Regions from separate parts of the Mucilaginibacter sp. A5337 genome, predicted to be linked through region 2. Evidence: riboswitches for the same ligand, from Rfam matches in the RefSeq annotation. Region 2 holds a riboswitch; each other region holds the start of a gene.
The links. Region 2 has a riboswitch for S-adenosylmethionine ahead of AC59JO_RS20190 (protein-disulfide reductase DsbD domain-containing protein). Riboswitches for the same ligand answer to the same signal wherever they lie in the genome.
Positions count from the first base shown of each region.

Region 1: it holds a riboswitch for S-adenosylmethionine, as region 2 does, so the genes downstream of both, AC59JO_RS12555 (transmembrane 220 family protein) here and AC59JO_RS20190 (protein-disulfide reductase DsbD domain-containing protein) in region 2, are expected to answer to the same signal.
Region 3: it holds a riboswitch for S-adenosylmethionine, as region 2 does, so the genes downstream of both, AC59JO_RS02460 (TlpA disulfide reductase family protein) here and AC59JO_RS20190 (protein-disulfide reductase DsbD domain-containing protein) in region 2, are expected to answer to the same signal.

Region 1 is NZ_JCAWEC010000003.1:604,309-614,610, forward strand. Features, by position in the region: gene AC59JO_RS12515 (amidase) at 154-1,788, shown strand; gene AC59JO_RS12520 (helix-turn-helix domain-containing protein) at 1,798-2,199, shown strand; gene AC59JO_RS12525 (hypothetical protein) at 2,650-2,859, opposite strand; gene AC59JO_RS12530 (YdcF family protein) at 2,960-3,709, shown strand; gene AC59JO_RS12535 (hypothetical protein) at 3,710-3,937, opposite strand; gene AC59JO_RS12540 (nucleoside hydrolase) at 4,012-5,007, opposite strand; gene AC59JO_RS12545 (proteasome-type protease) at 5,136-5,873, shown strand; gene AC59JO_RS12550 (transglutaminase-like domain-containing protein) at 5,878-6,726, shown strand; gene AC59JO_RS12555 (transmembrane 220 family protein) at 7,098-7,499, opposite strand; SAM riboswitch class I at 7,803-7,917, opposite strand; gene AC59JO_RS12560 (SDR family oxidoreductase) at 8,522-9,283, shown strand; gene AC59JO_RS12565 (DUF72 domain-containing protein) at 9,412-10,302, shown strand, end outside.
Region 2 is NZ_JCAWEC010000005.1:711,923-722,224, reverse strand. Features, by position in the region: gene AC59JO_RS20220 (TonB-dependent receptor) at 1-269, opposite strand, end outside; gene AC59JO_RS20215 (cytochrome-c peroxidase) at 372-1,334, opposite strand; gene AC59JO_RS20210 (YceI family protein) at 1,526-2,200, opposite strand; gene AC59JO_RS20205 (peroxiredoxin family protein) at 2,284-3,609, opposite strand; gene AC59JO_RS20200 (peroxiredoxin family protein) at 3,641-4,960, opposite strand; SAM riboswitch class I at 5,183-5,294, opposite strand; gene AC59JO_RS20195 (hypothetical protein) at 5,394-5,582, opposite strand; gene AC59JO_RS20190 (protein-disulfide reductase DsbD domain-containing protein) at 5,725-6,171, opposite strand; SAM riboswitch class I at 6,369-6,477, opposite strand; gene AC59JO_RS20185 (family 2A encapsulin nanocompartment shell protein) at 6,623-7,543, shown strand; gene AC59JO_RS20180 (family 2A encapsulin nanocompartment cargo protein cysteine desulfurase) at 7,527-9,455, shown strand; gene AC59JO_RS20175 (serine O-acetyltransferase) at 9,473-10,291, shown strand.
Region 3 is NZ_JCAWEC010000001.1:563,738-574,039, forward strand. Features, by position in the region: gene AC59JO_RS02445 (bestrophin family protein) at 56-1,000, opposite strand; gene AC59JO_RS02450 (SusD/RagB family nutrient-binding outer membrane lipoprotein) at 1,065-2,501, opposite strand; gene AC59JO_RS02455 (SusC/RagA family TonB-linked outer membrane protein) at 2,508-5,690, opposite strand; gene AC59JO_RS02460 (TlpA disulfide reductase family protein) at 6,063-6,629, opposite strand; SAM riboswitch class I at 6,742-6,855, opposite strand; gene AC59JO_RS02465 (isocitrate lyase/PEP mutase family protein) at 7,171-7,947, opposite strand; gene AC59JO_RS02470 (YybH family protein) at 8,326-8,706, opposite strand; gene AC59JO_RS02475 (DUF6597 domain-containing transcriptional factor) at 8,778-9,593, opposite strand; gene AC59JO_RS02480 (glycoside hydrolase family 43 protein) at 9,933-10,302, opposite strand, start outside.

The DNA of each region.
Region 1 (10,302 bases), on a different contig from region 2:
AAGACGCAAAGGGGGGCAAGCTGTAATAGTTTTGTGACTTAGCGCCTTTGTGTGATTTTGTACATGCTTTGTAACATTTAACTACCTACGCCTCTGTAATTTTCAAAGTAGTTAAATATTTTGTTACTTGTAATGCCTTTTATTTAAACAGTTATGCATAGAAGAAATTTCCTCAAAACAGGTTCGCTGGCGAGTTTAACCATCTCTACTTTAGTTGCGGCTTCCTGCAACCAGCCATCGGCCGAAAATAAAGCAGATGATACCGTTGCTTCCGAAAACAGCAAGGACGACATATTTGAACTGAGTGAAATAACCATTACTGATCTGCAGCAAAAAATGCAGGGCAAGCAGTTTACTTCAAGGCTGATTACCGAACTGTACCTTAAGCGTATTGACCAGATAGATAAAAAAGGCATTATGCTCAACGCTGTGATCGAGCTTAATAAAGATGCCCTGAACATGGCCGATGTGATGGACCGTGAACGTGAAAAGGGCAAAGTGCGCGGTCCGCTGCATGGCATACCTGTGCTGATCAAGGATAATATCAACACAGGTGATAACATGCATACCACTGCAGGATCGTTGGCTTTGGCCGATAATTTTGCAAAACAGGACGCTTTTATAGTGCATAAGCTTCGTGAGGCGGGTGCAGTAATATTGGGTAAGACTAATTTAAGCGAGTGGGCAAACTTTCGCTCCACACATTCAACCAGCGCATGGAGCAGCAGGGGAGGGCAAACTAAAAATCCCTATATTTTAGACAGGAACCCCAGCGGTTCAAGTGCAGGCACGGGAACGGCCGTTGCGGCCAATCTTTGTGTTATAGGTATCGGCACTGAAACTAATGGCTCTATAGTTTCACCGGCGTCAGTTAATGGTTTGGTGGGCATTAAGCCAACAGTGGGCTTATGGAGCCGGTCGGGCATTATCCCAATTTCCAAAACACAGGATACTGCCGGACCTATGACGCGTACGGTTAAGGATGCCGCAATATTGCTCGGTGCTCTTACCGGTATTGATACGCTTGATTTGGCAACACTTGGCAGCAAAGGTAAGGTGGAGGCCGATTATACTAAATTTTTAGATGCGAATGGCTTACAGGGTAAACGTTTGGGCATTGAAAAATCGGCACTTAATGATAGCCCTGCCGTGGTTGCACTATTGCAGGACGCTATTAAAACGCTGAAAAGCAAAGGTGCCGAAGTGGTGGAGATTGAACTTAACAAAGAGCTAAAGACCATTAACAACAATGAATTTACCGTGCTGCTTTATGAATTTAAAGATGGCCTTAACCAATACTTCGGCAATGCCAACAGCAAAATAAAAACATTGGCCGACGTTATTGCTTTCAACAAACAGAATGAAGCTAAAGCAATGCCTTTCTTTAAACAGGAAACCCTGGAGTTAGCACAGGCCAAAGGCGATCTGAACAGTAAAGAGTATCTTGACGCGGTTAAACAAACCAATGCTGGTACCCGTAAAGTTATTGATGAGATGCTTGCCAAATATAAACTTGACGCCATTATAGGCATCACTAATGGCCCCGCAGTATGTATCGACCTGGTAAATGGCGATTATGATAATGGTTTCAGTTTTTCGGGGCCAGCGGCTATGGCAGGGTATCCGCATATTACAGTACCTATGGGCCTGGCACATGGCTTGCCGGTTGGGTTATCGTTTTTTAGCACGGCCTACAAAGAGGGTGACATCATAAAATTGGGATATGCCTATGAGCAGGCATCTAAAAAGCGCGTAGCACCGCTGTTTAAGCCCGATCTGTTTGCTTAGTTTTGTGTTATGGACGCAACGCTCACTGTTCCTAAGAAAATACTGGCCCGTCAGCATGAAATTACCGCCGACTATCTGAAGGCCATTGACAAGCATCTTGACGATGTGCTGAACAACCGCGTTTTGGATATGTATGAGATCCGCGACTTTGCCAATGAAATGCATATCCATCCCACACACCTAAGCAATACCATCAAACTCACCACCGGGAAGCACCCCTGTTTCTTTTTCGAAGAGAAGATCATGGAAATTGCCAAAGCCATGCTTCAGGAAAATATCGTAAGCATAGCTGAAATAGCTAGCCGGCTTACTTTCGATCCGTCAAATTTTACCAAGTTTTTTAAGCGTTTTGAAGGCGTAACGCCAAAGCAGTATCGTGAGCAATGGCTGATGAGGCAGCTTAATTGTTAATTGTTGGGGTTAGTTTTACTTTATGTCATTGCGAGGAGCCAGCGTTGGGTTTCGGGCGGCGCGACGTGGCAATCGCACATAAGCATGGCCGTTTTGTATAGTATACGATTGCCACGCTTTCGCTTATAATGATGTGATAGTAAGTTATTGATTATTAAGTATTTTTTTTCGATCTGTTTTATTATATGGGCGTTGCCTGCGGCCCGGGCTATCCGCTACAAGTCCTCGCCTTTCCTACCCGCAAACCTAACCCGCGCTGTGGGCTTTACGCTTCTATCCCTAACGCAGCCCCCGCACAATACCCCTAAAACACAGCTTACACGTCATCTCATTTTTTTAGGACTTTCCCGGTGGTTACTCGCAATGATATATTTTTATTGTAGAATACCTTTCTCAGGCAGGAGGTGAAACATGCCAAAAATATACTTATTACGTACAAAGCAAGTTGTATTACCGCCTGCTGTTATCCCTGAAATTTTGAGTACGTACGGCAATCTGCTCTAAAGTAAGTTCGCCGTATTTTTTTGCGCGATCTGCCCATTCAGGGGCATTGTCAACAAGGTTATCGATAATCGATTTACCGTCGGGTCCTTTTTTGGTTACGTAATTTATTCCGTAAGCAACTGCAGCACCTATAGCAAGAGTTTTGATAAAGCCCATCTTAATTTTTTATGTTATATATGACAATGATAATGCCAGTTTGTTACCCGGTTTATTAAAAGCTTCTATATTTGAAGCACTTAAACATTATAGCTACAATATGTTTTTTATATTTTCAAAAGTGCTTTCATTTTTAATGAGCCTGCTTTTATGGGTATTTGCATTTTTACTGATAGCCCTTTTTTCCAAGAACGTAAAACGTAAACGAAAATTTTTGCTTACGAGTATTATTGTACTTTATATCTTCTCTAATTCGCTGTTAATTAACCTGGTTAGCTGGTGCTGGGATATCAGGGAAACTGCTATGCCTGTTGGCAAAAAGTATACCTGTGCTATAGTACTGGGCGGTTTCAGCTCGGACGACGGCAATGGCGGCGGCTTTTTTAATTCCGCTGCCGACAGGTTTATCCAGGGAGTTCGGTTGCAGAAAACGGGACAAGTTAGCCATTTGCTTGTATCAGGCGGGAATGGACTTTTAATGCCGTCGGGTTTTAGAGAAGGAGATTGGGTAAAAGAACAACTTAAAGAGATGCAGGTACCGGATAGTTGTGTGTTGAGCGAATCCAAATCACGTAACACCATTGAAAACGCTATGTTTTCAAAAGAAGTGCTGCAGCAACATAAGCTTAAAGGGCCTTATCTGTTGGTTACTTCTGCCTTCCATATGCGCCGTTCTATGATGATATTTAAAAAGCAGGGGATCGACGTAGTTGCGTATCCCTGTAATTTTACCAGCCGGAGGTTTGCCGTTTCTTTTGATGATTTTCTTCCCAATGCTGGTGCCCTGGCAGGTTGGGGCACATATATTAAGGAAGCAATCGGTTATGTGGTAACCCGATACTTCAAATGATCAGCCATGTTTAAGGTGCCTCGTAGCAGGGCTGCTATCTGCTTCGCGATGGTTGTGCTTATTCCAGTTGGCTATGTCAACCAGTCCCGGCGGGGTTTGATAGTGATCGGCGTTAGCGCCGCATCTTACAATAAATTTGCCTTTGGCCTGTGCTATGACGGGCCGGCTACCGCAGATAATGCAAGGCTCACAAAAGATAGCCACCTGTATTTTAATTGGTTTATTCATGGTGAAACTAAGGTGGCACCAATTGGCTGAAAATTCAATACCAAGTAGTTGGTATTTTAGTGGCGCCTACTTTTTCATTTTTTTAACGGTTGGTGCATCATCAGTTGTTCAATATCTTTTGCAATAGCATCAGGTTGTATAGCTAATTGAAGGTATGAAAATTTTTCGCCTGGTATTACTACGTCAGTGCCATCATCCTTTATTTCCATATTAAGTTTACGATAGGTAAAATAAGGTTTGGGGCCTCTGATGGCTGTTAATACAGCAGTTTCGTCCCAACTGTTGCGCCCAACAGTATTTTTATCTTTAGTGAGTGCAATCCTAAAAGCATCTTTTACCGGGCTGTTTTGTATCGATTTATTGTTAATGAGGCGAATCCCTGTCAATATCTTTTCGCCTATTTCAAAGCCGCTAAGGGTTATGGGAGCAGGCCAGTTTTTAAATACCTCCCGTGCCGAAGCTGCATCCACATTTACATTGTATTCGCTAAAACTTTTGCCATCAGTACCTATTCCGGTAGCCATAGATACCAGATTTTTTACCTTTTGTTTCACCAGTTGTTCTCCGGTTAATTTGCTGTATTTGTCGGGGCCGGACCTAAGCAGATCGGCCAGGTTAGTAAAAAATCCAACCGAAATAATGGTTACACTGCCATCGGCCTGGCTTGCCAGAATTTTACGGTAAAGGGGCACCGCCTCAATTGCCTGGCTGTTTGATTTAATGTTGTGCGGATATCGGGCAACAATAGCCTGGGCCCATCGCTGTGCGCAGTCCTTATTAGGTTTGTCTTTTTTTACAATACCTATCGGGATCTCAGGTCTGCCAAAATAAGTATTGATCACGCTGATAGTTGGGGCCGTGGTTTCAAACGCGTTACATGATATGGTAGCCAGTATTTTGGCTTCGCCTTTATCAGCAAAGGCATGCAATAAGGCCATAGCACCAACATCGTCATAGTCGCCGGCAATATCTGTATCAAAAATAACGGGGATAGGGCTGTGTTTTTGCGCTTTTGCAAAGTTTATGGTTAAAAACAACAACAGGATGGGAAGCGCTGATCTGAAACTCATTTGAAGCAGTAAAATAAAAATGATTAGGTCTTAAAAGATGTATCGGTAAATAAGTGGTTATGGTAATAAATCTCGCATTATTTAATTACTTTGGCAAGTATTAATTTATAACGAACTACGCTAATCAAATGACTTATTGCCTCGGAATTAAAGTTAAGGAGGGTTTATTGGCTATAGCCGATACCCGCATAACTTCGGGAACGGATACCACTGTAAAAAAGAAGATCACGATTGAGCAAAAGGATCATTTTTCGTTGTTTATCATGACCAGTGGTTTACGGTCGGTACGTGATAAGGCGGTAATATATTTTAACGAATTACTGGAAACAGCCGAGTTCAATAAAATGTACAAAGCTGTGAATGCATTTGGTGAGCAGGTAAAGCGCGCTGCCCAGGAAGATAAGGAATCTCTTGATGCTTCGGGCTTAAGGTTCGACCTGAACACCATTATAGGCGGGCAATTGCGTGATGATGATGAGCATAAACTTTTTTTGCTTTATCCCGAAGGAAACTGGGTTGAGTTAGGGCAGGGAGCACCCTATGTAGTTATCGGTAACTCGGGCCACGGTAAGGCTATCCTGAACCGGATCCTTGATGAGGATTCGAGCTTGAGATTAGCATTGAAAACGGGTTTCCTTTCGTTCGATTCAACAAGGGTAAGTTCAAATAATGTCGATTTTCCGATAGATGTTGCTGTTTATAAAAGGGATAGCTTCAATATTGTTGAGCAACGTTATAACAAACAAGATCTGGAGCATATCTCAACCCAATGGGCCGAGGAGCTTAAACTGGCGCTCGACCATATTTCGGAAGACTGGATGGATGCCACATTTAATAAATTAGAAGAAATAAAAACAGAAGGCTGATAGTATGAAATTCGATGTGTTTTCCCAAATGGAATATATAGTACGGTCGCCGGGCACATTGATTTTAAATATACATGCTTTAAGGAGCACAAATCAAACGGTAATAAGTGAAGAGTTTGAATTAGAACCCTATATAAGGTTTGAGGAATTGCAAACCCTGCAGGGCGAAAACCGATTAGTGCGTTTTGATGTAAGCGCTGATATCCCCAACATTAAAGTCACCTATAAGGCTACCATCGATAATTGCTATGAGGTAGCAGATTTTGGTCATTTGCAGGAAACCCACGTTTCTGAATTGCCTTCGCCGGTGCTGCCTTATCTTAACCCGAGCCGCTATTGCCAGTCGGATAAGTTATACCGCCTCGCACACAATATGTTCGGGCATATTACTAACCCCTTTGAGCAGGTGGTTGAATTAACCAACTGGATTCATAAAAACGTACAATACTTAAGCGGTTCAACCAATTCACAAACATCGGCTTTTGATACGGTGACTGAACAAGCCGGCGTTTGCCGTGATTTTGCGCACCTGGGCATAGCCCTTTGCAGGGCCTTAACTATACCGGCCCGCTATTTTACGGGCTATGCTTATCATCTTAAACCTGCCGATTTTCATGCCTGCTTTGAGGCATATCTGGGTGGCAAATGGATCCTTTTTGATGCAACGCGGTTAGTGCCTTTAAATGGCCTCATTAAAATAGCTACAGGCCATGATGCTGCCGACTCGGCCATAGCCAATATTTTTGGTGATGTTACATTTACCACTATGCAGGTAAGCTGCGAGCTTGCCGAAGATAGCTTTGAGCCGTTTTATTATGGTGATGGAGAATTTAGAGGATTGTCGTATTTGTAAAGGAAGTATTAAAAAGGAAGTCTGTATGTTGGCAACAAAAATTGGGCTTGAACTTAAAGAAAATAGTATCTACAATTCGTTGTTTATAATGACTTGTCTGTAAGTTGTTGATTATTAGGTGTTTTTTTGGCGGATTTTATAACATGGGCGTTGCCTGCGGCCCGGGCTTTCCGTTACAAGTCCTCGCTTTGCCCACACACAAACCCGCACACGCTCCGGGCTTTTCACTGCAATCCCTAACGCGGCCCAGCGCGCCATCTCTAAAACGTATTTTGCACGTCATTACGATTTTTTCCGGGGATTCCCTGGTGGTCACTCGCAATGACGATTTTTTTATTTGATGTTATTTTGTAATAAACCCTTATATAGCTTTACCGCTTCCCCTTTTTAACCGGTACTTTTTTATTTTGCTTTATACCATAAACCCAATTAGCTGCAAGCACAGCCACGCAAATTAGTAAACCAAAAAATTCGCGTACTTCTTCAACCCATGGCTTTTCGGCTTTCATGGTTTGCACAAGGCTTTCGGCGTGGTGATATTCAAACCAATCAATAAGGCCATTATTGTCAAATATTTTGTAAATGGCGTAACCTGTAAAAATGGCAATGCCTGCTGCGTAACCAATAGGGTAATATTCCTTTTTAGCAGCCAGATAGCAAAACCAGGCGCAATACAGGTAAATGGGCATCCAAAGGTATGGGTCGGGATCGTTATATTGTAAACCCGCAAAAATGATAAAAAGTACAACCCATACAATGTTGAAGATTTTCATAAGTAAAAAGCAATTGCAATAATTTACGCTGGTTTATCTTGCTTAAATGCAGGTTAAGCAATGCTAAATATATGAATTTAGTTTGCACTTTTTAAAGGGCGAAAAATAGTTTTTGTGCGGCTTGATTTCAGCAAAAGCAGATTCAGGAAATATGAGATGAAGAACTATTTGGAAAATTTGATGTCGCGGGCAGATTCGAACTGCCGTTTAGGGTATTGCGGACCCCCACCTATCCTCTCGGTCACGCGACTTGAAAATTATAGAAAAAAATCACTTAATCAGATCGGTTGTGGGGTGTAGATATAATTATCTCTCTCCCGTTTTGCACAGGAGCAGGAATTAGCACCTTTTACATTATGCGGATGTACAGGTTGCTAAGACGTCTTTGGGCCTTTCCCTCAGTCTTTCTTGATAAGTTATAAAAAGAACGCTTTGTCGTTGTTGACAGTGCAAATGTAAAAATAAATTATATAATTCCTATGGTTTAAGTAGTTTAATTTAATTTTTATTTGTTCGGTGTTGATTTTGAGGGAGATAAATTTATGATTAGTTGGTTATGATGTCTGCTGAAAAGACAGTCAGACGGTTTTAAGAGTTCGGGCTGTGCGATTCCCTCTCCATGGGGGCTACTTTGTGTACACATCTGTTCAGCTAAAAAATGTCATTTCGAGCCCTTGAAGGGTGGGAAATAGCGGGGGAAGGGTGAGAAATCTTTTACGATATGCATAGTTACGCGATTAAAAGCAGGGCGTATAAGATTTCTCCTCACCCGCTGATGCACAAATCCTCCCCGTGGTTCGTTCGAAATGACATCGTTTTTCAATTAATAATAAAATCATCAAGATATTTATACACAGTAGCTCCCATGGAGAAGGAATTGTCAGTCCCTTCGCTTTTACTTTTTAGTAGTCAATCTGAATAAAAAAACTGAAATGGTCACCATTTAATCTGAAGTAGTCACCATAATTTTATTCACCAACCATCGCATCTTTGTATTGTTAAAACATTAAAAAACATCAACAATGGGAACAAATAAAATTGCATTGATAACCGGTGGCAGCCGTGGCTTAGGCAAAAACGCTGCTAAGCACATCGCCCAAAAAGGGATCGATGTTATAGTAACTTATCGCAGTAAAAAAGAAGAAGCTGAAGCCGTTGTTGCCGAAATAGAATCGATGGGCCAAAAAGCTGCTGCTTTGCAACTGGATACAGGTATTGTATCCACCTTCGATGCTTTTATTGCAACACTAAAAGCAACCCTCAACGAAAAATGGAGCCGGGATACCTTTGATTTCCTGGTCAATAATGCGGGTATTGATGCTGCCTCGCCATTTGCACAAACTACTGAAGAGGATTTTGATAACCTGTTTAACGTGCATTTTAAAGGCGTTTACTTTTTAACGCAGAAGAGTTTAACCGTAATTGCTGATGGTGGCCGGATCATTAATTTTTCGACCGGTTTGGCCCGTTTTTCAACTCCGGGATATGCCGCTTATGCCTCAATGAAAGGAGCTATTGAAGTATTCACCAAGTATCTTGCAAAAGAATTGGGTAGTCGCGGTATAGCCGCAAACGTTGTGGCTCCCGGTATTATTCAAACCGACTTTACCAAGGCAGCGTTCGACTCGCATCCGGGTTTGGAAGAAAGGATGGCGCAATTTACCGCTTTAGGTAGGGTGGGACAACCCGATGATATAGGCGGTGTGGTCGCATTTTTATGCACGGAGGATGCCCGCTGGATCAATGCTCAGCGTATTGAAGCTTCAGGTGGGATGTTCTTGTAGTTTAGTGAGTAGTTGATTGGGAGAGTGGTTGATTAGGTTTAATGTTGATCAAATAACCACTCACTTAATCAATTCATCAACTACTCACCTAATTAATCAAAACCGTATCTTTCCCGCAAAAAAGCAATATGGAATTTGGTAGAGTAACGGACGAAGAATTAGCAAGGGTTGATTTTACCTTGCCGGCCGATCCGCAGATAACTGTTGATGCCCTTGCCGCCGCAAAAAGTGATATGCCCCTGCAGGTGCATGTTGGCTGCGCTAAGTGGGGACGCAAGGAATGGATTGGTAAGATCTATCCCCTAAAAACCAAAGACGCTAATTTTTTAGATGAATACGTTAAGCACTTTGATTGTATTGAGCTTAACGCTACTTTTTATAACGTTTACAGTCCTGATACCGTTGCTAAATGGAAGGCTAAGGCCGATAGTAATCCCGGTTTTAAATTTTGTCCTAAGTTTTCGCAAAGTATCAGCCATATTCGCCGGTTAAAAAATGCGGAGGATATTACTACTACCTATTATGAAGGTGTCCTGGCTTTTGGCGACAAGCTTGGCCCCCTGTTTTTGCAGCTAAGCGATAATTATACACCAAAAAGTTTCCCGGAGCTGAAGGCCTATCTTGAACAATTGCCTAAAGATATCCCGGTATTTGTTGAACTGCGCCATAAAGATTGGTTTGCCGTTGCCGATAACCGCGACAGGGTATTTAACCTTTTCCGGGATCTCAATATTGGCTCTATCATAACCGATGCCAGCGGCCGCCGGGATGTGGTGCACATGGCTTTACCAACACCTCATGCTTTCATTCGCTTTGTAGGCAATAGTCTGCACCCTACAGATTATGCCCGTGTTGATGAATGGGTAAAGCGGATCAAAAACTGGAAGGAGCAGGGCCTTAAATCGGTATGGTTTTTTATGCACCAGCACGATGAGCGCTACTCGCCCGAACTGGCCGATTATGTAGTTGAGGAATTAAACAAGGCATTGGGCACGCAGTTAATGCGCCCTCAATTTATC
Region 2 (10,302 bases):
TGTTTGACACCATCAATTTCAACTTCCTGTGTTTCGAAACCTACAAATGAAAACACCAGGTATTTACCGTTGCGGATCACGATGCTGAAACTACCATCGGCTTTGGTTACAGCGCCTTCGTTCAATCCTTTTACAGTTATGGATACGCCAGGCAAAGGTGCTTTATCATCGGCAGAGGTGACCACCCCGGTCACCGTTCGTTTTTGTGCAAATACGTTTTGCCCAAAAATGAGGGCGAAGAACATCAGCAGGAGTACAATTTTCTTCATTTTACAATAGTTAAAGGGCAAAGCAGTGGCAACGGCGGGGCAAAAAACGCCCCGTCGGCAATGCATGCCGGTTACGGTTAATTAATTATTTGTTGGGAATATTTAGTTTGAGGCGGTTTTTAACTTGAAACGGTCGTCGGTAAGGGCTTTTAAAAATTCTACGATATCATCAATCTCGCCATTAGTAAGATTAAGCGGTTTTTCAAGAGCGAGATCGCGGTTGATACCATCTTTTACCACCAGCGACGGGTTGTTGTAGTATTCAACCACCTCTTTCAGGGTTTTAAACTTACCGTTGTGCATATAAGGAGCTGTAACAGCCACATTACGCAACCCGGGAATTTTAAACTCCCCCTCTTCGGTTTTGCTTTTGGTAATGGCCGAACGCCCCGGATCATTCAGATCTTTACCGTTGTATAGGCCAATACTTTTAAACCTGTCGGCCGTAAAATCCTCGCCCGAGTGGCAATTGTTACAAGCAGCTTTGCCGATAAACAGGAGCCTGCCTCGTGCGGCCGATTCTGATATGGCGTGGTCGTCGCCGTTTACATACCTGTCGTAAGGGCTGTTTGATGTTTCAAGCGTGCGCTCAAATGAAGCGATTGCCTTCAACAGATTATCTTTGGTGGGTGCTGATTTAAATATTTTTTGAAAAGCATCGGCATAGTATTTATTGTCGTTTAATTTTTTTACAGCATCCTCAATCGGGAGGCCCATTTCTGCAGCTGAAGTGATCGGGCCTAAAGCCTGCTCTTCGAGAGACGCAGCCCGACCATCCCAAAACAAGTGCGGTCTTCCCGAAAGATTAGTAAGCCCTGGTGAGTTACGGGTGGTAAGCTGACCTTTAATACCCGTACTGAATACGACGTTATCAGCAAAAGCAAATTCCGGTTTATGGCATGAGGCGCAACTGATGGTATTATCGCCCGATAGTATCGGATCAAAAAATAGTTTTTCGCCCAGTTGCTCTTTGGTTTGCACATCATCTTTCGAGCCAACAAAACTCATCGAACTTATAAATACAATACCCACCCCTAAAACCAGTAATATTTTTCCTTTTTTCATATCAATATGCATTTAAGCTGCGGTTTAAATTCGGCCCATTGCCGGGGTTCCCAATAAACCCCGGCTCCGGACCTACTCCAACTTTACAAGAGTTTTTAAATGCTTTTATTAGTCAAAGAGATAGCCAGCCACCTGTTTATAGTGGTTTAGCTATTGAATAAAATTCAATTTAGTAACTTGTTTACCGGGGATTACTGCGCATTAGCCGCAAGGTTCACATTCAGATCAAAATCATCATAGATCACTTTGTCGCCCAGGTTTTCGAAAAAGTTTTTCGATCGGAATTTGATATCGTACTTGGTACGGTCGATGGTGATTTTAGCGTTGGCAGTTAGTTTTTTGCCGTTAACAACAACCGTTGCAGGGAAGCTTACATCATTAGTAATACCTTTTATGGTGAGCTTACCTTTAACATCGTACTGGTTACCGCTGGTTTTAGTTGCAGAACCAATCACAAAAGTTGCTTTAGGAAATTTTCCGGTATTGAAAAAGGTTTCACTTTTAAGCGTGCTAACCAGTTTTTCGTTTTGTGCCTGGTCGGCTACGTCGGCATCGGTAATGGTATTTAGGTCGATATCGAAACTGCCGCCTTTAAGGGCATTATTTTCTACCGAAAAGTTGCCGTTGCTGATCTTTACTTCGCCATTATGATCGCCGGTAGCTTTTTTGGCGGCCCAGGTAAGTTTACTGCCATCGTTATCAACTTTAAATGCTACAGCTTTAAAGTTTCCTTTTTCTTCTACCGTTCTGATGTTAACGGCTTTGCCTTTGGTAAGTTTAACAGTTTTAATGGTTGGATAGGTGAATGCCAATGCGCTTAGCGATACAAAAGCTGTAAACAGTACAGTGCCTGAAAATTTTGTCATGGTGGGTTATGGTCTTAAAGTTGTGTTAATTAAACCCGGCAAAGCTTTTACCCTTTGCCGGGTTAGGTGATTTAGTTTATTGTTTATTTTCCTTTTAAAGTTTCGTTGTTGCTGTCGCCAGCGTTTGCTTCTGTTGCCGGGGCCGGTTCGGCTATCAGTTCATCGAGTAGTTTGTTAAACTTTTTCTCGTAGTCCTGATAGTATTTGCCGGTAACAGTACCTGTGTAACCAGTGTAGATCTCCCTTACATCGCCCTTTCTATCAATGATAATAGTAGTTGGGAATGCTACGAATTTGTTCAGGGCAGGCAGTTTTTGCGATACCAGCTTTTTATCGGCAAGGCCTCCAAATAAAATATCGTATTGGATATTGTACTTTTCTTTAAGCTTACCTAAAGTGTATTGCGCATACTTCAAGCTATCTTTCTGCTCAAAACCAATGGCTATCGCCTCAACCCCACGGTTATGATTTTTGTTGAACCATGGCGAAAGGAACACGGTTTGATCGGTACAATTAGGGCACCAGGTACCAACAATTTCGATGATGGTAACTTTGCCTTTGTACTTGGCATCGCTTAATGAAACCGGGTTGCCGTTCAAGTCGGGAAACGTAAAATCAAGCTTTTTATAACCTTCTTTCAGGTAGGTTAACTTGTACGGATCTGGCAACTCAGCTTTATCATCCTTTACAGCGTCAAATTTGGTGTTGTCATAAATACCCTGACCAATTTCTCCGCTCAGCGTACCATCCGGGTTGATCTTGCCTTTGTATATCTTTGGGCTTGGACCGGTGAATCCACTCAACTCAAACTCATCGCCCTGTACGGTGCCTTCCAGTTCGCGACTGTCGCCTGTTACCTGCATAATTACGCCGGTAAGTTTATTGCCGGTTTGTTTCAGAACGGCAATTTTGTTAGGCACCTGGTCTTTCGAGTACACTTTCAGCTCCCATTTTCCTGTTAAGTTGGCTGCCGGGGCAACATCTTTACCGGGTTCAACAAAACGATAGCTTTTACCGTACTCGGCAGTGAAGGGTAATGAATTGCCCCTAAAGCCCGGTACCAGGCTGCGGTATTCGCCGCTTAGCGTACCGTCATCTTCCACTTTGGCCACAAGAGCGGCGTCGTAAGTATTCATTTTAATAAATACCGAATCTCTGCCGACCTGCTTTACATGAAAATTATCACGGCGCGAGCCATTTAGCAGCGTAAATACCGCATGCTCCGCATCTTTACCTTTAAGCTCGAAATTGAACGGCACTTTGGTTTCGGCCACGGTGAACACGCCGCGCCATACGCCTTCTTTGATAAATTTCACCGGCGGATTTTTGTCCGCCGCGTGCACGGTACCGGCCAGCAACAAACCAGCCGTCAGGCATTTGAATGAGGTGATTAAATTGAGTGTTTTCATTTGATAAATTATAGGATTAGTTGATAGTAGCTTATTTACCTTGATGTGCAGGCTGATCAACAACAGCGGCTGTTTCAGGTGCCGGTTCGGCAATCAGTTCGTCTAACAGTTTGTTGAATTTCTTTTCGTAATCTTCGTGGTATTTGCCGGTAACTGTGCCGGTGTAACCAGTGTAAATCTCCCTTACATCACCTTTTCTGTCGATAATGATGGTTGTAGGGAAAGCGATGAATTTGTTAAGTGCCGGAAGCTTTTGCGAAACCAGTTTTTTATCGGCCAAACCACCGAAAGCGATGTCGTAATTGATGGCGTATTTATCGCGTAACTTACCTAAAGTGTATTTGGCATACTCCAGGCTGTCTTTTTGTTCGAAGCCCAAAGCGATAGCTTCTACTCCACGCTGATGGTTTTTATTGAACCAGGGCGACAGGAACACGGTTTGATCTGTACAGTTAGGGCACCATGTACCGATGATCTCCACGATAACTACTTTGCCTTTGTACTTATCATCGCTTAACGATACCTGTTTACCATCAATCCCCGGGAAAGAAAAATCAAGCTTTTTATAGCCCTCTTTCAAAAAAGTAAGCTTATAAGGATCCGGCAGCTCAACTTCGGCCTTTTTGGTAGCATCGAACTTCAGGTTTTTGTAGATGCCGAAACCCTGTTCGCCGCTTAATGAGCCATCAGCGTTGATTTTACCTTTAATAATAAACGGGCTTGGGCCGGTGAAACCGCTTAACGCAAATTCGTCGCCTTGCACGGTGCCTTCCAGTTCGCGGGTATCACCTACTACAGTCATTACCACGCCGGTAAGTTTATTGCCTTTTTGTTTTAGCAGGGCGATAGATGCAGGGACGGCCTCTTTACTGTAGGTTTTAATTTCCCATTTACCGCTCAGGTCGGCTGTTGGGGCAACATCTTTACCCGGTTCAACAAAACGGTAGGTTTTGCCATATTCAGCAGTAAAGGGTAACGAATTGCCTCTGAAACCGGGGACCAGACTGCGATATTCACCCGTTAACGAACCATCGTCTTCCACTTTTGCAACCAACGCTGCATCATAGGTATTCATTTTAATATACACCGAATCTTGCCCGATCGATTTTACATGGAAATCGTCACGGCGTGAACCATTAATGAGGGTAAATGTGGCATGCTCTGCATCTTTACCTTTCAGTTCAAAATTGAATGGTACTTTAGATTCGCTTACCGTGAACTCGCCGCGCCATTTACCTTCTTTAATAAACTTTGGTTTAGGGCCGTCGTGCGCTGAGGCTACAGCAACACCTCCCAGTAAAAAACTAACAGAAAGCAATTTAGCTTTAGAGAAGTAGTTTGTGATTTTCATTTTTATAAGTTTTAATTGTTGTTAATTAAGCTCCACGGCTAAAAATTTGACACAAAGAATCCCCCCGGCCCGGTTAATGCCAATAAAAAAGAGCAGTAAATTTCAGGGGACTGGTTTTTGTTTAAAACCAAAAGGCGTACTGAACCAAACAGCAACATCGCTTAATAACGACAGACTGCAGGTGTAGATACGGATACTTTAATGTGTTCATGGTTTTTAGTTAATTTATATTCCGGCAGCAAAATCGCTATCGGAAAAAGTTTAGCACTTATTTCATTGCTGAAAAGTTGCTATAAGATCATCGAGACTTCCTCTCCCTTATTCTTTATAAATCAACTAATTAATGGTGGGGTTAATTAGAATGCTGTAAAGATAGCAATAAATATGATAAATGCAATAAAATCTATAGATTTAGTAGAATATTTTTAATTATTTATACTTTTATTAATTTCTTATCTTGTAAAGGATTAACATCCTGGTCTGTACAGCACACGCCTGTTTTACCACCATAGCAAAGCAACGCACTTAGTACAGCCAGGATGTTGATCTTATTCAGGATCAATTTCCGGTATAAACTGCGCGAATTAAAAACAATGGTAACTACAGAAAAGGATGCCACCATTCTGTACGCGGGCTTTAGTGATAGAACTCAATTTCGGTTTCATGGTATTTGTTTTTGTTGCATGCCCAAGGTTTGTACCCGGCCGCAAACACTTAACAGATCAATTTGGTGGCTAATGAACTGTTAAACTATGTTAATGTTTTTATTTAACCGGGATGCTAAATTCCACATCCTCGGGCGGCAAACATTGTTGGTTACTGCATACCATATAATTTAGGGTACCGTTAACAGACGCCTGCCCGTTTTTAAGCTTTACCTTTTGCTGAAAGATAACCGACTGCTCAAAATACTGCACATTCATACTGAATGCCTTTTCGTACTTGCTAACCGACTTAGGTTCTGATGTATTGCCGTTCAATATATAATCATCACTTTTATCAAATCTGAACGAGGTTTTTACAGGCCCGCCATCAGCTACGTTTTGCGAGTAAATGTGCCAGCCTTTATCAATAGTTGCTTTTATAAAAACAATAGCCTGCTCCTTATTGACCTTCTTTGCCGCGTACGACCATTTTACCGGTGCCAGGATCTGCGGGTAAGCAACCGTGCCGATAATGGAGGTTAAAGCTGTAAGTATGATTTTTTTCATTTGTTATAGATAGATGTTGTTTTTGTTGATAGCCTAACAGGTAAACGATCAGCAACAACAATTATCTATAGAGCAGGTATTGATCAAGTTTTTTAAAATTTTAGTGTATAAGCAGGTTTTCATCTCTTTTCTTGTTTTTCATTTTCAATAAAACTTACCTGGAAAAGAGCTGTGGAGATATTGGTAAAACCTGTAGCATCTTATCTTTCTCCTTTACAGGAGCAGGAATTAGCACCTTTTACATATTGGTTGTACAGGTTGCCAAGACTTCATGGGGCCTTTCCCTCCGTCTTTTCTGGATAAGTGTTAAAGAACTGATGATGCAAACATACGATAAAATCTATAAATCCTATAGATTTTATATAATTTATTTTTTATCATTGCAACGCAGGTGTTAAACATTGACAAAGCACCACCAAATCAGCTTAAATACTTATTCATTTATCTAAAAATGCCCGATCAAAAACCAAAACAAACAGCCCTTGGCGATGTAGCAGCCAGGCAGTTGGCCGTAGCCACCCGTACCGTTCCGCAATTATCAACCATTACCCCGCGTTGGTTAACTCATTTATTAAACTGGATCCCTGTTGAATCGGGTGTTTACCGCTTAAATAAGGTTGTTGATGCCAATAATGTGGAGGTTGATTGCTCAAACCGAGATGAGCGCGAACTGCCGTCAACTTATGTTGATTACGAAGAAAATCCACGCGAGTACAACCTGAGCGCTGTAAATACAGTATTAGATGTACACACCCGCGTATCTGATCTGTACAGCAAACCTTACAACCAGATCAGCGAGCAGCTGCGCCTTACCATCGAGATCGTTAAGGAACGCCAGGAAAGCGAGCTGATCAACAATACCGAATATGGTTTGCTGAGCAGCGTAGCACCATCTCAAAAAATAAAAACAAGGCTTGGCCCTCCTACCCCTGATGATTTGGACGAGCTGATCACCAAAGTTTGGAAAGAGCCAGGGTTTTTCTTGCTGCACCCTTTGGCTATAGCTGCTTTCGGTCGTGAATGTACCCGCCGTGGTGTACCGCCGCCAACCGTTTCCTTATTTGGTTCGCAGTTTATTACCTGGAGAGGTATTCCGCTTATCCCTTCTGATAAATTACCTATCGTTAACAACAAATCTAAAATTATCCTTTTACGCACCGGCGAGAGCCGTCAGGGCGTGGTTGGCCTATTCCAGCCGGGCTTACCGGGCGAGCAATCACCAGGTTTATCAGTGCGGTTTATGGGCATTAATAATAAAGCCATTGCCTCATACCTGGTATCGCTTTATTGCTCCTTAGCTGTATTGGTTGATGATGCTATAGCTGTTTTAGAGGATGTTGATTTAAGTAACTACCATGAGTACAAATATTAATCCGGACAACCTACCCGATCTGCAGGCGCTTGAACAACTGGCCAACCAGTTTTTTAAAGCCGGACCGGGAGGTATCGTCAATCAATTACCCCATCAGCAGGCCCCCGGGTCAATTCCGTTGGCGGGTAATGTGGCTGATGCAACCTTATTTAATGCGGTGCAGCAGCAGGTAAGTGCGCCTGCCGCTGCACCGCCTTCAAGTACTATTGGAGGTGGTGGCGTATCGCCATCGGCCATTAACCAGAATAACGCGATCAATCTTAAAGATCCGCAAACCAGTTTTGCTGATCCTAATTTAAACGCGCATACTAATGCTTCGGAACCTGTTCAGCACAGCCCGGTTAATGCTTTCGGTGGGCAATTGCCTGCCAAGCCCGGCTTTGGTTATGACTCCTATCTGGTGAAAACCGATCTGATACCAGATGTTGATCTAAAGCAAAATTTCAAGGTTGAGCAACTTTCAACCGCTCCCGAAAACCTGCTTCACCTGCCGTATCAGCATGATCAGCCTTTTGATCTTGATTTGAACAGGATACTGAGTGATATCAGTACCTCCGGCCCTTCAAACGCCTTGCCGTTTACCGGAGCGCCTGCAGCTACCGAGGTCCCTTTTTACTTTTTGTCGGATAAACATGGCTTGCCTGCGGTAAAATCTGACAGGGAAAAAACTAAACAGGTTGGTATCAGTGGTATCGTCAGCCCACCGTTTGATGTAAACATCGTACGGCGCGATTTCCCGATATTGCAGGAACAGGTGAACGGCAAACAGTTGGTATGGCTGGACAATGCCGCCACTACCCAAAAGCCTAAACAGGTAATTGACCGTATCAGCTACTTTTACGAGCACGAAAACTCGAACATTCACCGTGCCGCGCATGAATTAGCTGCACGGGCGACGGATGCCTATGAAGGTGCGCGCAAAAAAGTGCAAACCTTTTTGAATGCGCGTTCCATCAACGAGATCATTTTTGTGCGTGGGGCTACCGAAGCCATTAACCTGGTGGCCAAAAGCTGGGGCGAGCAAAATTTGATTGCCGGAGATGAAATTATTGTAAGCCAACTGGAACATCATGCCAACATTGTTCCGTGGCAGCAACTTGCCGCTAAAAAAGGTTTGAAGATCAAAGTGATCCCGGTTGATGACGACGGTCAGATCATTTTGGATGAATATGTAAAACTACTTGGCCCTAAAACCAAACTGGTTTCATTTACCCAGGTATCAAACGCGTTAGGTACAGTTACTCCAGCTGCGCAAATTGTTCATCTGGCGCATTTGGCAGGTGCTAAAGTACTGGTGGATGGCGCTCAATCCGTGTCGCACATGCCTGTTGATGTTCAGGCTTTAAATGCCGATTGGTTTGTATTTTCTGGTCACAAAGTATTCGGCCCTACGGGTATCGGTGTGCTTTACGGTAAGGAAGATCTGTTAAACCAAACCCAGCCATGGCAGGGCGGCGGCAACATGATCAAGGATGTAACTTTCGAGTACACCCAGTACCATGATGCTCCCGGCAGGCTTGAAGCCGGTACCGGTAATATTGCCGATGCCGTTGGCCTTGGCGCTGCCATTGATTATGTAACCCGTTTGGGGATGCCCGCCATCGCTCAATATGAGCATTACCTGCTTGTTTATGCGACTCAGCTGTTAAAAGAGGTGAAAGGCATAAGGTTGATCGGTACAGCGCATGAAAAGGCAAGCGTATTATCATTTGTGCTGGATGGTTACAAAACGGAAGAGGTTGGTCATGCTTTAAATGAGCAAGGCATTGCGGTACGTTCAGGACATCATTGCGCCCAGCCTATCCTCAGGCGGTTTGGTGTTGAAGCAACAGTTAGGCCTTCATTGGCATTTTATAATACCTGTGCCGAAATTGATTTACTTGTAAACACGCTTCATAGTCTTAAACGATAACCACCAAAACCACCACAATGAAAGACGATAAGCTCGACAGTTTTATTCAATTGCTTTATCAAACCCATAAAGCCGAATGGGAAGCAACGCCGAAAATCAGGCAATGTGTTGGCTGGCTGTCCGACCTCTTTGAGTTTTTGTTTCCGAACAACCATGCTAACAAACTATCCATATACGGTGGACACCTGAAAAAGAACCAAATAGATCTGGAGAACATCCTGTTAAGTTATCTGGATCCGAAAGACATTGATATAGAAGGCGCGGTTGTCTCGTTTTATGATTCGTTGAACGAGATCTATCAAAATCTGCGGCACGATGCCTCTATGATCTACGAGAAAGATCCGGCGGCCACCAGCGTGCACGAGGTAATTGTATCTTATCCAGGCTTTTACGCCATCGCTGTTTACCGCATAGCACATCAGCTTACCCGGTTAGCTATCCCTATTTTACCGCGGATCTTATCCGAGCACGCGCACGGTAAAACAGGTGTAGATATTCATCCCAAAGCCGAAATTAATGTACCTTTTTGTATCGATCATGGAACCGGCATCGTGATCGGCGCAACCAGCGTTATCGGTAAAAATGTAACTATTTATCAGGGGGTAACATTAGGGGCCTCGCAGGTAAGCAAAGATCTGTCGGAAACAAAGCGCCACCCCACCGTTGAGGATAACGTGGTGATCTATGCACGCAGCACCATTTTAGGTGGCCGAACGGTAATTGGCCATCACAGTGTAATTGGAGGTAGTGTGTTTTTAACCAAAAGCGTACAGCCGTTTTCGCATGTGTTCAATACGCATCAATTAAGAATAGAGGTTAAGGAAGGCCTGCAATAATTTTTAAATAT
Region 3 (10,302 bases), on a different contig from region 2:
ACGCTCGTCTCTGGCTTTTTGTTATTTTATTTTTGTTATGCGGGATAAGGCAGTGTTAATCGATGATCCGCGTTTCAGATTCTTTAAAATCGGGCAGCGGCCGTCCGGCAATTTCAAGTAATGTTCTTTCTATCATCCGGCACATGGCGTTTAAAGCCAAGTCATTATCTTCTGTTCCGAAAGGCTCCTCAATTTCATCGGCAATGGCTTCAAACGCAACAAAGGTATAAGCAATAAATACCACAATAAATGGTGTGAGCCAGCCCAGGCTGTCAACCAAACCAAAAGGCAGCATAAAACAATACAAATAAACTGTTCGGTGCAATAATACCCGGTAACTGTACGGAATAGGCGTTGAGGCTATCCTTTCGCAACCACCAACAATGTCTGATAGTTTATTAAAGTTTTCCTCAAATGCAACTTGTATGATGGAATCAATTTTACCCTGCTGCTTAGCTGTATGCACCCAACCACTCATTTCGCTCAAAAGCATGATGGGTTTATATTTAGCTGCTCCTATCCGCGATGCTAATTCAGCCGGTAACCTCTGCTCAAGATCGGCACGGGCATCGGTGCCGCGTAGCTGGTGTTTAAGACTATAAGTTAAGGTAATGAGCATTTGAACAAAATCTTTCGGTTCCTGATCATCAGGTTGATAACCTGCAGCAAAAAAAGACTGTCGCGCAAGTGAACGGGTATCATTCAGCAATGCTCCCCACAATTTCCGGCCTTCCCAAAAACGGTCATAGCTGGCATTGTTCCGGAAGCCTAAAAACAAGGCAAGCGCTAAACCAAATAAAGTAAATGGTGCTGGATTTAAAGGCACCTTGAACGAAAACAGGGAGCCATGAAGGTATACTATAATTACCGATAACACTAACAACAAACCCAGGCGGGGCAATAGTCGCGGCAGTACGGAGCCGTGCCAGATAAACAGCATCCTGAACCAATGCTCTTTCTTCCTGATAATCATGCCGCAAATTTCAACTTTATTTTCCATAAAAAAACGGATTTCCTGCTGAGGAAACCCGTTTTTCAAATTATTTAATAAAATAATGTTTTGCTTAGTTTACATCAAACCAAAGCTTTGTGGTAAGCGCATCGGCTCCCTGTGCTGCCACCGCCGACTGATAATTAGTTTTGTTTAACGATTGCTCTGTACCCGGATAAATAAACCTTACAGGTATTTTACCATTCAGGGTACCGGCAACTGCGGGTTGCAGTTGCGGATAATCAAGCCTGCGCCATTCTGTCCAACCTTCTAATCCCTGACCAAACAGGGCTAACCATTTTTGCTCGCCAATTGATTTTTTGTAGTTAGATGCGTCGTATTTAACAGCCGGCTGTGCTATATAAGTTGCAATATCTGCCGAAGCGATGCTGTATTGGGCCAACGCAGCAGTAACGGCCTGTCCGTATAATGAAGCAGCATCTTCGGTAGTAAAACCACGTGCAGCAGCCTCTGCCCTGTCAAACAAGCTTTCGGCATAGCTTAATATCACAGCCGGGGCATGCGGAGCCCTGAAATAAGTGCCCGGTTTTGAAGTTTTGGTAAAACCGTAGTTGCTGGCATCGCCCACCAACAAACCGTTTGGCAAACCAACATAGGTTTGAGGTGTGGCATCCTGTGTTTTGGCTGCATATATAGATAAACGTGGATCGTTAAGTGCAAACAGCTTATCAACTATAGTTTTGCTGATACGGTAGTCATCGCGCGTATCAAACAGATTGCTCACCGGGTTTTGATTGGGCGAATCTAAATAAACCAGCTGCGCGGTTTCAGCGTTCGAGCTGATATACGAGCCGCCTTCGGCCTGGATATCAGCCAGTACCTGCTTGGCCTTGGCCGGTTCCCTGTCCGCAATACGTAAGGCAATGCGAAGCCTTAATGAGTTCGCAAACTTTTTCCATGACGCAATATTGTTGCTATAGATCACATCGCCCGCTATGGCTTTGCCCGACGGATCAAGCGCTGTTTGAGCGGCTTTCAAATCATCTAACAGCGCAAAATAAACATCTTTTTGGGAGTCATAAGCCGGGGTAAGGTATTGATCGATATTGGTTGCTTGTTTATAAGGGATATTACCATAAGCTTCGGTCAATAAACTAAATGTCCATGAGCGCAGTACTAAGGCAACCCCTTTATAGTTGGCATTACCCTGGGCATCGGCAAGTTTGATGATCTGGTTAAGGTTTACAATACTTTTTGAATAGCCTGTACCCCAGAGTTCCTCAAACGCGCTACTGGCATAAATATACCTGTCGGGGTCGGTATATTGAATTTTAGACCAGTATTGCACGAACAGCAAACTGGCATCCATGTTATTGGCTACGCCCCAGTAGGTATCTGAAGTTGCTTTGGTAGCTGCAGTCAACAAATAATCGGGTTGCGCCGTTTGCGAGCCGTTAGGGTTTTGGTTGATCTTTAACAGATCTTTTTTGCACGATGTTACCGATAATAAAACCGCTGCGGATAATATGCTGATATATTTAATTTTCATGATGTTTTAGAATTTAAGGTTTACGTTAAAACCGATGTTGCGTACAGTAGGCAGGGTAAGGTCTTCCAGGCCCTGGCCATTGCCTGCGTTAAAGGCTGTTTCCGGATCAATGTTCGGCGCGTTTTTATGAATGATCCACAGGTTACGGCCAACTACCGAGAATGTGGCGCCCTGGAAACCTATTTTATTCACCCATTTAGCAGGTAAAGAATAACCCAGTTTCACTTCGCGAAGCTTGATGTATGAGGCATCGTATACAAATGCTTCGTCGATATTGGTGAAGCCTTTATAGTATGATTGTGCGGGGATGATGGTGGTGTTTGGCGAACCATCGGCCTTAACGCCTTTAAATATCATACCATCATTATAAACTGTTACTCCTGCAGGAGCCGCGCCGGTAACTTGTACCGCTGCTGCCGAAGTGTTGTTGCCCGGATAGTAATAGCTTAAACCACCGTTAGCTGCACCACGGCCCGGTAAAGTTGAGGCCAATACGCCGGTATAAGTACCGGTACGGTTGGTGTTTGAATAAATTGACCCGCCGAAACGCGCATCAACCAAAAAGCTCAGGTTAATGCCTTTGTAGGTAAAGCTATTGTTGATGCTTCCCAGCCAATTTGGAGTGAATTTACCCAAATAACGTTTGGTAGTGTTGAATACCGGTGTGCCGTTAGCATCAATAATGATCTGACCTGAAGCATCGCGTGTATAAGCAGTACCGTAAAGCGCACCATAAGGCTGGCCGACAGCTGCTAAGACCTGTACTGTACGATCTGTTCCGAGAACTACGTTTTGCAGACGGCCGTCAGCATCAAGCGATGCCACCTTACCCCGGTTTAACGAATAGTTGGTAGTTATATCCCAGGTAAAGCTATTCGATTTAATTGGTGTGATACCCAACTGAACTTCAACACCCTTATTGTTGATGCGGCCCCCGTTTATCACCTTATAGCCGTAACCCGTTGATGAACTTACCTGTACCGTAAGAATCTGATTAACACTATTAGTGTTATAACCGCTTACGTCTAAGTGTACCCTATCATGGAAAAAGCCCAATTCAAAACCGGCCTCCGCTGACCTCGTGGTTTCAGGTTTAAGACGATAATTCAGATAAGTAGACCCCGAACTTTGCTGCGGATTTGAGCCAAAAAGGTTTGAAGATGTGAAAACATTAATCAACTGGTAAGGATCAGCAGGTTTGCCCACTTTAGACCAACCACCTCTTATCTTCGCATAAGTAAGTACATCGCTTTTAATGTCCAATGCTTCTGACAGCACTAAACTTCCGTTAATTGAAGGGTAAAAATATGACAGCGCATCTGCCGGCAAAGTTGATGACCAATCATTACGGGTTGTGAAGTTAACGAACGCGTAATTCCGGAAACCAAGCTGGGCCGAGCCAAAATAACTGTAGGTTTTTGATTTATAATACTCATTGGTTGAAACCAACGGATCGCGGGAATTGCTCAAGGTATATAAACCTGCAACTGCAAGTTTAGGTGCCAGCTGATCATTACGCTCATTTGTTCTAACCGCTATGTTGCCGCCACCAAATACATCAAGCGAAAAATCGTTATTCAGCTTTTTGGTGTATTGTAACCTGGCTTCGGTGTTGTTTTCGTTTACACTGTAAGCATCCTCTTCGTATGAGCCAAACGGCGTCCCGTTGGTGCCGTAAGCCACTTTAATCTTACGACGATCATTATAATAATCTGTACCGGTACGGAAGTTGGCCGATAAGCCGTCGATGATCTTATAATTCAATTCGATGCTACCTATCAGGTGGTTTTTATGCTGACCAACCGTGTTTTCATAAGCCAGCCAGTATGGGTTGCTATAGTAACTGTTGTTCCAGTTAAAGGTATTACCGTTAGCATCTTTATAATTTTTAAGCCTGTTGATATCAACCTGGCGGCCAAACCATGTAAATTGCAGCATGGTACTGGTTGCGCGTTTGCCATATGCACCGGGCAGGTTATCAGCATCATCTTTACTATAATCAACAATGGTATTTACTGTCAATTTGTTATTGATACGATAGCTTGAGTTTAAAGCAAAAGAGTTACGCCCTTGTGAAGTATTAGGTACAATACCGGTTTGGTGCAGGTTATTATATGACAACCTGAAATCGCTTTTATCGCTGCTGCTTGCTATCGCGATGCCGTTATTAAGCGTTACGCCGGTTTTAAAAAAGTCTCTTACGTTATTGGGATGCGCCACGAAAGGCACAGCCTGGCCATTTGAATAAAACTGCGGGATCAGCGAACCATCCAAAGCAGGGCCCCAGCTTTCGTCAACACCATCGTTAACGCCGCCACCTTTACCATCTACATAGCTGAATTTACCATTTGAGCCCTGACCGTATTGGTTTTGATAATCGGGCAACACCTGCACATTTGAAAAACTGGTATTAGAGTTTATGGTAACACCTAATCCTTTTGCGCCTTTGCCGGTTTTAGTACGAATGAGGATAACGCCCGCCGCCGCACGTGAACCATAAAGCGCTGCCGCGTTGGGTCCTTTCAATACGCTTACCGATTCAATGTCTTCAGAATTCAGATCTGAAATGGCATTGGAGAAATCCCTTGAACCATTGGTGCCCAAAAACTGGCTGTTATCAACAATAACCCCATCAACTACAAATAAAGGTTGGTTTTCCCGTGAGATAGACGTTTCTCCACGGATGATGATACGGGATGAGCCCATATCGCCCTGGCTGTTGGTTACCTGCACACCGGCAATTTTACCAGTCAGCGCATTTACAAAGTTGGTTTCTTTAGCTTCAGAAATATCTTTCGATTTTAAACCCTGCACCGCGTAGCCCAGCGATTTTTTATCCTTTGAGATATTGAGGGCCGTTATCACTACCTCATTCAGCGAATTTGGTGCTTCAACCAAAACCACATTTAAGGTAGATGTATTTTGCGTAACAGGGATTTCCTGGGTTGTAAAGCCGATGTAACTAACCCTGAGCACATCGTTAACATTGGCATTGATGATAAACTTACCATCAACATTAGTTTGTGCACCCGTAGTTTTACCCTTAACAGATACGCTGACACCTGGCAACGGCAACCCATCTGACTTGGCGGTTACCACTCCGCTTATTTTAACGGATTGCCCCGCAACCGTTTGGACGAGAATAAAAGGCAATATAATTGCCAGTAATAGTTTGTAAATTTTTAACATGATAATTAATAATTGAGATTAATTTTTGACGCCTTACGGTACAAAAAGCATGGCTATCGCCTTAGCAGGCATAATTTGCCCGCGTTATGAATCTTTTGTAACCGTAAAGAATTGATTAGGGGATGGTAATTATTAAGCTAAGGCAAACTGCAGCAAGCCTGCACTTAAACACACCATGCATGCTGTAAAGAATTAACAGCAACAACGCATGCCTTGCATACTTGAGATGAAGAATTTGCAGGTTGACCGGCTTACCGAAAAGAAATGTTTCTTGTGTAAGGAAGTAGTTTTTGTTTTCATAAAAACGGGTATTAAATAAGTACAGATAGATTTTTCTTGATTGATAGCAGAAACAGGTTGCTATCAGTATTCTCAGTTGACAGATGCTGTTTTTTCGTTCACCAATGCGTCGACGGCTTTTAGCATTGATGCAAACTCCTGTTTATCATATAAACGGGTAAGGTAAACGATCTTTCCATCGCGGTCGATAACCACATTGCGGGTAACGCCGCTTTTTTTGTTGGCAAACCGCCCGAATATGTCAGCCCCCGGATCAAGCGCCAGCGGATAGCTGATATTCATAACCTGATGAAAACCTTTCACTTTTTCAAGCGGCTCGTCACGGTCAACGCCTATTAATACGAGGCCTTTATCTTTATAAGCCTGCCAGATCTCTTTTTCAAGATGAGGCATTTCTTCGCGGCAAACACTGCACCAGCTTGCAGTAAACTGTAGGATAACTACTTTGCCACGTAGCTGCTTCAATGAGGTTTTAGTACCATCGGTAAGCACAAGCTCAAAATCGGCCGGAGCGATATCGCCTGTTTTCACGATGTAACCGCGATCAGTATTCGGGTCGGCAGCTGCGTTTGTTTGCGCAGCAGCAAAAAGTGTTGTTATTGAAAGCAGGCAGGTAATAAGTAAATGTTTAATCTTCATTGCTACACACATTAAATTGTGATATCAACTCAATAATATTTTTTAGCAGGAAAAGTGAAAGGAGAAAAAGAATTGTGCTTATAGCCTGAACTATGCAAGGCAATAGCTTATTACATTATCTTTTCCGCCCCTATTTGGGCAGACAGGAATTAGCACCTTTATAACAGTGGGCTTACAGGTTGCTAAGACATCACAGGGCCTTTCCCTCAGTCTTTCTTGATAATAAAATATTCAAAGAACCGATTTGATGATGCAAATATATATAAATTCTACTAAAACCATAGACTTTATATAATTATTGCAATAAAATGAATTAAGCCTTCAAATTGTGCAGGCTTACCAACAGAAGTTTGTTCACTGATCAAACCAGCTGAAACCTTTTTAAACTACTTCCGTAAAAATAAAAAGTCCCTAACGCTCGCCGCCGGGACTTTTAACCTAAACTTATTTGTAGATCATTACATCTACATTGCAATAACTTAAAACAGGGTAGTATAGTTTTCCATTGTTTACAACTTACAGTTAAAAAAACACCCCGCATTTATTTAAACAGGCTCGCAAAGCTATTTTCGGTGGTTATTTTTTCAATTAAATTTTCCAGCGATTGGTAGATGTTCATGTTTAAAAATGGACCGGCACTGATCCTTTTAACACCTGCACTTTGTAAGGCTTTAAAATCCGGAAGCCCGGGCATACACATTACACTAACCGGGAGGCGTGATAAGGCTGTTATTTTTTCAATATCAGTTATTTGAGTAATACAGGGGAAAAACAAACCATGCACACCTGTATCCTGGTAAAGTTTAGTCCGGCTTAAAGCATCTTCCAGTGCATTAGGTAAACCGAGCAGGAAGGAATCGGCCCTCACATTTATAAATACCTGTACATCTGCCTTAGCCAGCAGCCCGGTGATCTGTTTAAGTTTAATCGCTAACTCATTTGCGTCAACAATACTTCGCTGGCCATCCCTTACTATCGAATCCTCTATATTGATACCGACAACGCCGATATTATATAATTTTATGATGTTATTGCAGATTGCCTCCGGTGTGTCACCATAACCTCCCTCCAGATCGACAGTTAACATCGCTGATGATGTTGCTATTATCCGTTTAATAATAAAAAGATAATCCTCAAAACTCATCTCCTCGCCATCTGCAAAGCCTAAAGAGCTGGCAACAGCCGCGCTTGAGGTACCAATTGCCTCAAAATTCAACTTATCATAAATCTGCGCGCTTTGCGCGTTCCATACATTGCCAATCTGCAAAGGTTCGGTTTTATGATGCAGGGCTAAAAATTCATTAAATCTATTTTTCATGATCTTGTTTTATTTTATGCTCAAAATTAGCCCGGGCGATATTCTAAAAATTGTATAAAACGGAACAGATTAAGGCGAAACAAGGAAGATTGTATCATAAATCAAATTGATGCCATACTGTTGCGTTACCTTTAAATTGAAATTTAGCCGATAATATTTATACAAAAGGGGGGTTAACACATTTTCGGCCTAAAAAACACTTAAATATCTGATTATAAATATTTTAAGTTAAAATTAACACTAAATTATGTTAACCCTGTTAACCCCCATTTTATTAATAAAGTTAATTAAACAGAAATTATATATCGCTTAAGTATCTAAAAACAAAAAGAAGCTGATCATTATGATACAGCCTCTTTTTGTTTAAGATGGAGAAAATCATGCTACAAGATTAGCTTCGGCTCCGAAAGCATGATCGATGATAATTTTCCAGCTACCATCAGGTTGCTGTTTCATCAACTCGATACCCTTTGCGGCCACTTGCGTTTTGCCATTGTCTGTAACGCTCCACTCCGACCGGCCCACGGCTACATCGCCCGATTGCAGGCAGTATACGGTTTTAATTTCCATTACCCCCGGAACCGCGCAGATGCTTTTAACGGCTTCTTCAAACTGGGCCCTTCCGGATACTTCTTTTCCGGGTTCTGGGAAAATAATGCCGTTGGCATCATACACATTCATAACTACATTTACATCTTTGGTGTTAAAAGCTGCCGCAAGTACTGCGTGCACTTCCTGTGGTGTTTTTGCTGATTTCATTTTATTGTTTTTTTATTATCAGCAAAGCTATGCGGCTTGAACAGGCAAAAATTGTATAAAACGGAAGTGCATTAACTACCGGCCAATACCTGGTTTATAGGCGATGCCTGAGCAGCAAATGAGTTAGGGGTAAAACCTGTAAAAAGTTTAAATTCCTTTATAAAATGCGCCTGGTCAAAATACCCTGCGCTGTAGGCTACGTTGGTGAGTTTTTCTTCGTTAGCGCTAACCAGGCCAAGGCTATGCTGAAAGCGGTTTATTTTATAAAACAACTTTGGCGGCAAACCGGTATACTGCGAAAAAAGGGTATTTAAATGCCGGGCGGAGATATTATGACGGCTTGAAATCGACAGGATATTATCGTCGCTGTAGTTCTTTTTAAGATTGCTTACAATATCTCCGATGAATTTGATCTTGGAATGTTTTTTTTCAGATGCCGATAAACGGCTCCACAAATAATCTTCAATCAGGGCGACTTTCGCATTCAGATCGGCGGTTTCCAGCAGCTTTAAATAAAGTGTTTTTAATTTAGGGCCGAATACCTGTGTGGCATCAACAATTTCGTTATTAAATTCTGAAACGTTTTCATCAAAAAAATAAGCTGCCGAGTGCGGGTAGAAACGAAAACCCAGCATAATATTTCGCCCTACCGATTGTATGGCTAATGGTTTGGTGATCTGTCCCCAAAGCTCCACAGGAGGAGTGGTGAAAAATGTGTCACCTTTCTTTGATTTCCAGTTTCCGGCACCAAGGTTAAAGATCACTTCCATGGTACCGCTCGGAAACACGATATCATCATAGCTCCTGTCCGAATCGGATTCGTACATGTAGAAGCACTTGATATAAGGCTGCAGCCTCGGTTCCGGAAGCATCTCTTTGAAAACCATTATTACAAATATAGGATACTATCGTGGCTCCTGAATTGTAAAAAACGGAACAAAAAATAAGTTATCGGCTTGTGAACTGCTACGGAACGGTTTTAAAATAGATAATGGTTTATGACTATGGATAAATTCATTGCCGTTGACTTTAGTCGACGGAATAATGATTATAAAACAAACGGCTTCAGCCAAAATACCGCGCGGACATTGGGGCTAAAGCCGTTTGTTAGTTTCTTTAACCGTTGACTAAAGTCAACGGCAATGAATAGAAGTTTAATTTAAAAATAGTCTCTAAGCAGATCGTGCGATAGTTTAAAGCAACTTACCGCTATCCCATAACAGGGTTTATTTTTTTACGTGTACCGGTTTTATACCTTCATGTGTTGGCTCCACCTGTTTAATCAACCCATTACTATCAAATTCCATTTTATCAATACATACTTCACGGTTATATCCTGCAGCATCGCCCATAGTAATTCCTTTGGGATAATTGAAGCGGTGGTAAACAATATACCACTCATCCGTGCCCGGAATCTGGATCACCGAATTATGGCCGGTGCCGTAAATACCTTTAGCTGCATCTTTAGCAATAACCGTGTTTTGTTGAGGAATCTCAATTGGCCCCAAAGGAGATTTAGAAGTACCATAATGCACGCTATAATTAGGGCTACGGGTATCATTTTCCGACCACATGAAGTAGTAGGTGCCATTACGG